One region of the Blautia sp. AF17-9LB genome, then DNA from elsewhere that is predicted to be linked to it. Evidence: predicted binding sites of a transcription regulator. Region 1 holds the regulator's gene; the other holds the start of a gene.

The links. The regulator NrdR, encoded in region 1, represses ribonucleotide reductase genes. The targets are predictions, from matches to a motif close to CACAANATNTTGTG.
Region 2: DWX00_RS02350 (ribonucleoside triphosphate reductase) is a predicted target of NrdR. The motif match lies at 2,447-2,460, and genes of this name have one in related genera.

What each region holds. Positions count from the first base shown of each region.
Region 1 covers NZ_QUGU01000002.1:342,256-347,534, reverse strand. The annotation lists gene DWX00_RS03925 (YqeG family HAD IIIA-type phosphatase) at 1-45, opposite strand, end outside; gene DWX00_RS03920 (patatin-like phospholipase family protein) at 120-1,007, opposite strand; gene DWX00_RS03915 (citrate/2-methylcitrate synthase) at 1,112-2,470, opposite strand; gene DWX00_RS03910 (DUF3786 domain-containing protein) at 2,601-3,236, opposite strand; gene nrdR (transcriptional regulator NrdR) at 3,251-3,703, opposite strand; gene DWX00_RS03900 (YlmC/YmxH family sporulation protein) at 3,846-4,097, shown strand; gene DWX00_RS03895 (acylphosphatase) at 4,098-4,403, opposite strand; gene DWX00_RS03890 (GNAT family N-acetyltransferase) at 4,431-5,279, opposite strand, start outside.
Region 2 covers NZ_QUGU01000002.1:56,195-61,473, forward strand. The annotation lists gene glmM (phosphoglucosamine mutase) at 1-41, shown strand, start outside; gene DWX00_RS02340 (tetratricopeptide repeat protein) at 38-1,072, shown strand; gene hflX (GTPase HflX) at 1,091-2,326, shown strand; gene DWX00_RS02350 (ribonucleoside triphosphate reductase) at 2,574-4,985, shown strand; gene DWX00_RS02355 (O-acetylhomoserine aminocarboxypropyltransferase/cysteine synthase family protein) at 5,144-5,279, shown strand, end outside.

The sequences.
Region 1 (5,279 bases):
ATAGGCACTTTTTTCTCTCCGGTCCGGGTAAAACATCCGCATCAGTATAGTTCCCCGGTTCTTCTGGTTTTTTCCACTCATCTTCTTTCTCCAATCCTCTTTTCGTTTATACAGTAACTTTATTCTTCTTTCAGAAACTCCTGCAGAGCCTCAAAATTTGCTTTCATCTGGTCATAGCCGTGCTGGTAAAATTCCCGCAGCTTCTCCTCGTCCTTTTCGAGACGCGATACCGCCGGTATCTCCGGGCGGATCACAAAGACGGAGCCTTCTTCTTCCCATTTTTCGATGCATTCGAGTACCTGGTTATAATGTTTCGCGCGGTTTACAAGCGCACGCACGAGATTCGGGTATTTGCGGAATGCCGCCACATACAGCTCCCAGCCTCTCGTTCCCTCTTTTTTGCGGTAACCGAAATTCCGTGTCAGAATAATGACATTTTTTCGGTGTCCCGTCTTTAAGGAACGGATAATCGGGATCGAATCGGCAACACCGCCGTCGACGTACTCGTTTCCGTCGATCTCCACCATCGGGCAGGCGATCGGCATGCTCGATGATGCACGGCCAATTGCAAGCAGACGTTCTTTATTTTCGCGGTCATCCAGATATTCCGCGCGTCCCGTCTCACAGTTTGTCACAACCAGCTCACACGTCTGCGGCGATGCAAAATACGTATCAAAATCAAATGGAAAAATCTCATACGGATACCGTTCGAACACCATATCCATGTCGAGCAGTGCTTTTTTCTCAACGATTGTCTTGATATTCTTATTGACGTAGCGGTTTTTCTCATCCGTGACAATCATACAGTCCCTCGTTCTGCCAATCTGGCGCGATACATAGTCCAGCGCATTGCAGGCTCCGGCGGAAACGCCGATCACATGAGGGATATAATACTCCTGCTCCATCAGAAAGTCCAGCGCTCCTGCTGTAAAGACGCCGCGATTGGCCCCTCCTTCCAATATGACTGCTCCGGATTTTGTTATGCTGTAATTTTTTGTCTCATTCATTCTCCTGCACTCTCCTATTTTTCACAATGACACATTACTTCCTGCACAGAGCAATGCCGGAGCAGATCGGAAAATCCCGACACGCTCCGGCCCTTCTGCCTGTTTTATCTGTTTTCCAGCGGAACATAGTCCACTTCATCTTTGACACTCTTGTACGCCGGGCGGATGATCTTGTCGGTGTTGATCAGTTCCTCCATCCGGTGTGCACTCCAGCCGACGATACGCGCGCAGGCGAACATCGGGGTGTAGAGCTCCAGCGGAAGATCCAGCATGCTGTAAACGAAGCCGCTGTAGAAGTCGACGTTTGCGGATACACCTTTGTAAATATGGCGCTCCTCGCCGATGATCTTCGGAGCCAGTTCCTCGACCATAGCGTACAGCCGGTAATCTTTCTCTCTGTGTTTTTCTTTTGCCAGCTGCTCAACGAAGGTCTTGAAGATGCGCGCACGCGGGTCGGAAATGGAGTAAACCGCATGGCCCATACCGTAAATCAGACCTTTCTGGTCGAACGCCTCTTTGTGCAGCAGCTTTCTTAAGTAATTCGATACTTCTTCCTCATCCGTCCAGTCTTTGACGTGTGACTTCATATCGTCGAACATCCGCACAACCTTGATGTTTGCACCGCCGTGCTTCGGTCCCTTTAAGGAGCCGAGCGCCGCTGCAATTGCGGAGTACGTATCGGTTCCGGAAGAAGAAACAACATGTGTTGTAAAGGTTGAGTTGTTACCGCCGCCGTGCTCCATGTGGAGGACGAGGGCAAGATCGAGGATCTTCGCCTCCAGCGGGGTGTATTTCTGATCCGGGCGGAGCATCAGCAGAATGTTTTCTGCGGTGGAAAGCTTCTTCGACGGATTGTGGATATATAAACTTTTTCCCTTGATATAATGGTTGTACGCCTGATAGCCATAGACGGACAGCATCGGGAAAACAGAAATCAGGTTAATGCACTGGCGAAGCACATTCGGAAGGGAGGTATCATCTGCGTGGTTGTCGTACGCGTACAGGGTCAGAACGCTTCGGGACAGAGTGTTCATCATGTCCTTGGTCGGCGCTTTCATAACAACGTCACGCACAAAGTTCTTCGGCAGGGACTGCTGCTGTTTTAAAATCGTCTTAAAATGCTTAAGCTGCTCTTCATTCGGCAGATTTCCAAACAGGAGCAGATAAGCGACTTCTTCAAATCCCATACGGTTTTCACTCAAAAATCCCTGGGTCAGTTTTTCCACGTTGATGCCGCGGTAGTACAGACGTCCGTCACACGGTGTTTTGACGCCGTCAATGATATCCGAAGACACAACGTTTGAAATCTGTGTCAGTCCCGCAAGGACGCCAACGCCGTTGACATCGCGCAGTCCGCGTTTTACATCGTATTGCCCATACAGCGAAACATCCATTTTGGAGTTATCCAGACAGATGTTTGTCAGTTCCTCTATTTCCGGTGTTACTTTCATGCTAAAAGCCATATGCATTCCCCTTTCTCTTCTCTTTTTTTACTCACTTTCGCTCATTATAGCATTAAACCAAGGGATTCGTATACTGAAATTTTTATAAACATTCGAAAAATTTTCGTAAGATTTTGTCTCACAAAAGGTATCAGGCTTCTGTTTTACATGCATCGAAGGCTTGATCCAGTGCGTCCAGGAAATCTCCCATCACGTAATACAGCGTCTCAAACCGCAGATAATCGAGGACGTTTTCATCCCACATAAACTTCAGCACCGGCGGGAATTCCTCATCGGACTCCCAGAACTGGAAGACGAGCGGCAGAAACGGAAAGACATGAAAAACAAAAGCAGCGTCTCCCGGGAAATATGGTTTTCCGCCAAGGGAAACGCATGCTTTTTTCAGCTGTTCCACATGCCCGTCATACCGTGCGGCGCGGCTGTCGTGAACGCCGGACGCAATCGTGCGGCCTTTGATCGTTCCCTTTAAGGAATTGGTACGCGCATACGTGCCGGCGAGCACAATCTCCTTCTTTCCGCAGCAGAGCAGGTCGAAAATCGTCAGCGTCTCATTGAAACTGCCCTGATGTACATGAAGAAAATGGTCTTTTGATCCCTCTACAACGCCGGTATGGCGGTTCACTCTCCATTCTTCAAAAAGATACGGCACATAGAAATAATCGCCATCAAACGCAAAGCCATACTTTCCTTCGATCTCCTTCTGATCGTATGTCAGAAAACGTTCCTGCATCTGATCACGCATTTTAATATAGTTCGACACTTCCATTTTTTTGCCTCCCGCTATTTGTCGAGCATCTTTTTCAGCTCGTCCATGAACGTGTTGACGTCCTTGAACTCACGGTAAATCGACGCAAAGCGGACGTACGCCACCTGATCCAGGTCTTTTAAGTAATGCATGACCTTCTCTCCGATCACAGAGCTTGGAATCTCGCGTTCCTCGCCGTTGAAAAGCTCCGTCTCCACCTTGTTGACCATCTCGTTGATCTTCTCGGCGGACACCGGCCGTTTGTGGCAGGCGCGCAGGATACCGGTCTCGATTTTCGAGCGGTCATACTGCTCGCGGTTCATATCTTTTTTGATGACGATCAAAGGGATCGTCTCCACTTTTTCGTATGTCGTAAAGCGTCTGCCGCAGACATCGCACATCCGGCGGCGGCGGATCGCATTGCTGTCTTCAATCGGGCGTGAATCCACAACCCGGGTATTATCCTGATTACAAAATGGACATCTCATATCTTTCGTCCTCGTTTCTAAATAAGTATTTCGGAAAGTTTTCTACTTTTACAGTATACGCATTTTTCCGTGAAATTCAAGTCAACTGCAGCAACATTTTCGCATATGTTTTTCCATAGGAATCAGTAAAAAGGAGCACCGCATGCGCGTTGTAGATCTCCGCCAGAAAGAAGTTATCAATATCTGCACCTGCAAAACGCTCGGCTGTCCGATTGATGTGGAATTCAATCCAAAAACGGGACATCTTACCGGACTCGTTCTTCCGGGTCCTGTGAAATTCTGCGGCTTTTTCTGCCACGGCGAGGATTTTGTGATCCCATGGGACCGCATCTGCCAGATCGGCAACGATATCATTCTCGTCGAAATTCCGGAAAAAGAGAAAAAACAGCCCTGATCAACGGATATGAAAACCGAATTCCGATTCCAGCGGAATCTTCGTCCATTTTGCATCCGTGATTTCGATGTAGCTGGAGGTGCGGATCCTTTTGATCATCTCCGTGATCGTCTCCTCATCACCCTGCACCTCCATCTCCACCGTCTCATCCCAGCAGTTTCTCACCCAGCCTGTCAGCCCGAGCTGGTAGGCAGCATAATACGCCCGGTAACGGAACCCCACGCCCTGCACCTGGCCGTAGAAAATCACATGGTACCGGATTTCTTCTTTTTCGTCTCTTCTGTCTCGTTTCGCTGTCTCGTTCATATTTCTCTGCCTCCCAACAGTCATTGCCTAAAATTCGTCTGCCGTCGCACAGTACAGCGGAAGCGGGAACCAGTCGGATGGAATGTTCTTCCAGATTTCAGATGGAACCTTGCTTCCCTTACTTGCCAGCGGTGAAAGAAGCAGTTCCTGCGCCTGCTCCCGGTTGAGTACATCTGCCCCCGGATGGGCTTCCCCTGTCACGGTCACAGTTCCATCTTTTACCGTCACGGTCACCGGCTGTCCCTCCAGTACAGCAGACCACGTTCCATCGCTGATGCCCATCGTCTCTGCTTTCATGGTCAGCATTGCCTCGATGACGTCTGCAAATTGGAAAATACGGTACATCGCGGAACCGCAGCGCTCTTTTGTGAAGCTTTCGCAGACTTCCGATAACGCTGCTGCTTTTCCGGTCTCATACACCGGAATGGAAATGAAAAGAGAGTCAAGCGCATTTTCTTTTAAATAAGCGGCAAGTGCAGGAACGAAATCCTGTTCCTCCAACACTTCTGCTTCCACAACCTGGTTTCCGCCGCAAAGTGCCAGATATCCGATCCGCTCACCGTTTTTCCAGATTGCAATTGCCTGCTCGCCGAACGTTTTCAGGCAGGCTTTCACATCCTCTCTTACCACGTAAAGCGGTTTTTCCTCATTCAGCTTCTTTGCAAAGGCTGCCGCCTCTTCGTCCGCTTCGCCGTTTTCCGGAAACAGCGGCGCAAAGGTGTAAGCGGAGAGTTCCCCGTTTTTCCAGGTATGGCGCACATTTGCCACATCCAGGTAAAACGTGTATTTTTCACTTCCCGGCGTAAAGCCAAAGTAGGCATACCGCTGTCTCTGGCCGTCCAGTGCCAGAAGATCACACGTTCCTTCCAGATCCGT
Region 2 (5,279 bases), 290 kb from region 1:
TTGTTTCTGTGATGCATAAAGAAGGACTTGTGACAGAATGAAAAAAAGACTGGTAATCTTTTTTCTGGCGGCGGCAATGGTGCTTGGCGGCTGTGAAAATAAAAATTCAAAGCTTTATAAAAAGGGCATCGAGGCGCTCGAACAGAAGGACTACGTAACGTCGATTGCGATGCTGGAGGGAGCCGTAAAGGCAGGCGACCGACTGGCGGAGAGCTACCGGTCGCTCGGCATCGCTTATCTGAAAAGCCAGGAGTATGACAAGGCAAAAGAGGCTTTCAAGAGCAGTCTTTCGAGCATGAAGCACAAAGACGCGGAGTTTTCGCGCGATGTCATGTATTACGAGGCGGAAACCTGCGTACAGGCCGGAGATCTGGATGGAGCCATTGAGATCTGCACCAATATTCAGGAAGAAAAGGCAGATGCCGATGCGCTGTTCCTTAGGGGACGCGCGTACTTCCTGCAGAAGAATTACGAGCAGGCGAAGGTGGATTTTGATGCGGCAGTGGAGACGAAGGAGAGCTATCAGCTCTGCTTTGACATTTACGAGCTGTATCAGGAGAGCAGTATGAAGGCGGACGGAGACCGTTACCTCGAAGCGGCAGTGAAGATTGAGCCGAAAACGACCGAGGATTATTATAATATCGGCTGTGCATACTACTATCTGGAGGAGCAGGACGAGGCGGTCAAAGCGTTCTCGAAGGCAATGAAGGACGGCAGCAGCGCGGCGATGGAAATGCTCGGCGAGGTTTACCTTTCCAATGGTCAGAACGACGAGGCGAAAGCACTGTTTTCTTCGTATCTTTCGACAGATGGCTTTGCGGCGGCAGCAAACAACGGGCTGGCGCTCTGCGCACTTGCGGAAAACGACACGGACAGTGCACTCTCGTATATCGAGGAAGGACTCAAAACGGCAGAGGATTCCGACCGGGAAAATCTGCTGTTCAACCAGATTGTATCCTATGAAAAACGGGCGGATTTTGATACCGCGAAGTCGCTGATGGCGGATTTTCTGGCAGCATACCCGGAAAACACCGCGGCGCAGCGGGAAAATACGTTTCTCCAGAACCGATAACAGACGGAGGAAGTTGGATTGTTTGATTTAAGAGAAGAACAGGAGCGCGTGATTCTGGTCGGCGTACAGGAAAACGGCGGCGCAAACGCAGAAGAATCGCTCGACGAGCTGGCGGAACTGGCCAGCACCGCCGGTGCGAAGGTGGAGGGCCGCCTGGTGCAGGTGCGGGAGGCCATTCATCCGGGAACGTACATCGGAAAAGGAAAATTAGAGGAATTGAAAATTCTGGTGCGCGCCTGCGATGCGACGGGCATCATCTGCGACGATGAGCTCTCCTCGATCCAGTTAAAAGGGCTGGAGGAAGCACTGGAATGCAAGATCATGGACCGTACGCTTTTGATCCTGGATATCTTTGCGGCGCGCGCCGTGAGCAGCGAGGGTAAAATCCAGGTTGAGCTGGCCCAGTTAAAGTACCGTGCGTCCCGACTTTCCGGCCTTGGCACATCGCTTTCCCGTCTCGGCGGCGGAATCGGTACGAGAGGACCGGGAGAGAAAAAGCTGGAAACCGACCGGCGCCTGATCCGCACGCGTATTACGCAGTTAAAACGTGAGCTTGAGGAAGTACGCCAGCACAGAGAGCTCCTTCGTGAAGGCAGAAAACGTTCCAAAATCCCGGTAGCGGCGCTCGTAGGCTATACGTCAGCGGGAAAGAGCAGTCTTTTAAATGCACTGACAGGATCGGAAATTCTGGCAGATGCAATGCTGTTTTCCACGCTGGATACGACGACGCGGTCACTGACCCTTCCGGATGGACAGGAAATCCTGCTGACCGATACGGTTGGATTTATCAATAAGCTGCCACATCATCTGATCGATGCATTCCGCAGTACGCTGGAGGAAGCACGGTATGCCGACTATATTCTCCACGTTGTGGATACGTCAAATCCGCAGATGGAGCTGCAGATGCAGGTCGTGTACGATACGCTGCGGGAACTGAAAGTTGAGGACAAAAAGATCGTCACCCTGCTGAACAAGCAGGATAAGCTTCTCGCCCCGATGGTTGTAAAAGATTTCCGGGCAGACGCGAGCCTTGCGGTCTCTGCCAAAACAGGACAGGGACTCGAAGACCTCAAAAATTTACTCTCCTCGTGGATGATGGAGGGAAAAATCTATATCGAGCGCCTCTATCCGTACGATAAGGCGGGAACGATTTCACTGATCCGCGGATACGGAATTCTGCTCGAAGAAGAATATCTGCCGGAAGGCATCCGCGTAAAAGCCTATGTACCGAAGGATATCTATCCGAGGGTATAGAGGTATGGCAAGCGGGCTTAAAAACGGCAGTACATCCCTTTAAGCGCCGTACAGCGCCGAAAAATGGAAGGGACAGAATACAAGTAAAAGTACCATATCTAGTGATGTTAGAAAATTTCACACTAGATATGGTACTTTTTACTATTGACGGGAGAAACATGCTCTGCTATCATATGGTTCAGACACTGCAAAGAGTGGAACCTTAAAAAGGCCTTGCAGAAACGGTTGAATTAACAGGAGGGATTCCATGTTTCAGGTAGAAAAGAGAGACGGAACGATTGCAGAGTTCCAGATGAAAAAGATTACCGATGCGATTGGAAAAGCATTCGGCGCAAAAGATATGCAGTTCAGCGATGACATGCTTCAGATGCTGGCACTGCGCGTAACAGCGGACTTTCAGTCCAAGATCAAAGACGGAAAAATTTCAGTGGAGGCAATTCAGGACAGCGTGGAGAACGTGCTGATCCAGTGCGGCTACGCAGAAGTGGCAAAAGCTTACATTCTGTACCGCAAGCAGAGGGAAAAAATCCGCAACATGAAATCGACGATCGTAGACTACAAAGAGATCGTGGACAGCTACGTAAAAGTAGAGGACTGGCGTGTCAAAGAGAACTCGACCGTAACGTATTCTGTCGGCGGTCTGATCTTAAGCAATTCCGGCGCGATCACAGCCAACTACTGGTTATCAGAGATTTATGATGACGAGATCGCCGAGGCACACCGCAACGCGGATATTCACATCCACGACCTGTCGATGCTGACCGGCTACTGTGCAGGATGGTCGTTAAAACAGCTCATCAAAGAAGGACTTGGCGGCATCAACGGAAAGATTACTTCTTCTCCGGCAAGACATCTTTCGGTTCTGTGCAACCAGATGGTCAACTTCCTCGGCATTATGCAGAACGAGTGGGCAGGTGCGCAGGCATTTTCTTCATTTGATACGTATCTGGCGCCGTTCGTCAAAGTGGACAACTTAAGCTACGGCGAAGTGAAGAAGTGCATCGAGGCGTTTATCTACGGCGTCAACACACCGAGCCGCTGGGGAAGCCAGGCACCGTTCTCCAACATCACACTCGACTGGACCGTACCGGATGACCTCGCGGAGCTTCCGGCGATCGTCGGCGGTAAGGAGATGGACTTCAAGTACAAAGACTGTAAAAAAGAGATGGATATGGTCAACAAAGCGTTCATCGAGACGATGATCGAGGGAGATGCCAACGGAAGAGGCTTCCAGTACCCGATCCCGACCTACTCCATCACATCCGATTTTGACTGGTCCGATACGGAGAATAACCGTCTGCTGTTCGAAATGACTGCAAAATACGGTACCCCGTACTTCTCCAACTACATCAACAGCGATATGAAACCAAGCGACGTGCGCTCCATGTGCTGCCGTCTCCGCCTGGATCTGCGTGAGCTTCGAAAGAAAACCGGCGGATTCTTCGGTTCCGGCGAGAGCACCGGATCGGTCGGCGTTGTCACCATCAATATGCCGCGTATCGCATATCAGTCCAAAGATGAGAAAGAGTTCTACCGCCGTCTCGATCATATGATGGATATTGCCGCACGTTCGTTAAAGACGAAACGTGAGGTCATTACCCGTCTCCTGGATGAGGGACTGTATCCATATACGAAACGGTACCTTGGAACGTTTGAGAACCACTTCTCAACCATCGGTCTGATCGGTATGAACGAGGCCGGCTTAAATGCCGCATGGCTCGGAAAGGGTCTGGAGGATCCGAAGACACAGCAGTTTACGAAAGAAGTTCTGAACCATATGAGAGAGCGTCTTTCTGATTACCAGGAGGAGTACGGCGATCTGTACAACCTTGAGGCAACTCCGGCGGAGTCGACCGCATACCGTCTGGCAAAACACGACCGTGCAAAATGGCCGGATATCAAGACCGCAGGCCATGAGGGAGATACCCCGTACTACACCAACAGCTCCCATCTGCCGGTGGACTATACCGAGGATATTTTCTCTGCGCTTGATATTCAGGATGATCTGCAGACGCTGTACACCTCGGGAACTGTATTTCATGCGTTCCTTGGCGAAAAACTGCCGGACTGGAAAGCAGCAGCTTCCCTTGTGCGGAAGATTGCAGAGAACTACAAACTGCCGTACTACACGCTGTCCCCGACGTATTCTGTTTGTGCGAACGACGGCTATCTCGCCGGCGAGCATTTTACATGTCCGATCTGTGGAAAAGAGGCAGAGGTTTACAGCCGTATCACGGGATATTACCGTCCGGTCAAGAACTGGAACGACGGAAAACGCCAGGAGTACAAGAACAGAACTGTATATGATATCATCCACTCCAAATCGCCGGAGCAGAAAATGAAATCGTACGGCGCAGCAGAGAAACTGGCAGAGCAGGCCGCTGGAAAAGAAGAGCCGAAAGCCGCTGCAGCAGCAGATAAAATCGAGGAAGACGGCATGTACCTGTTCACGACAAGCACCTGCCCGAACTGCAAAATGGCAAAAGAAATGCTCGCCGAGGAGCAGTATGAGGTGATCGACGCAGAGCGTCACCCGGATCTTGCCGCACAGTACGGCATCATGCAGGCACCGACTCTTCTCGTTGTGGAGGACGGCCAGGCGCAGAAGATTGTGAATGCTTCCAATATCCAGAAATATGTGGATGAATATCTCTCCTAAATCTGTGCGCATATAGTTGCAGGAAAGAACAAACAGAGTTATAATAGGAAAAAGTGATACCCTCGCCCGGGCATCCCGGGTGGGGGTATTATTATGGCGCTGAGCACAGCAGAAATCGGCCCGGTGGACCGGTTTCACTTACAGAAGGGAGAAAAATTATGGGATACAGCCAGGACACAATCTGTGTACAGGGAGGATGGCAGCCGAAAAACGGTGAGCCGCGTGTACTTCCGATTTACCAGAGCACAACATTCAAATATGCAACCAGCGAGGAAATGGGAAAACTGTTCGATC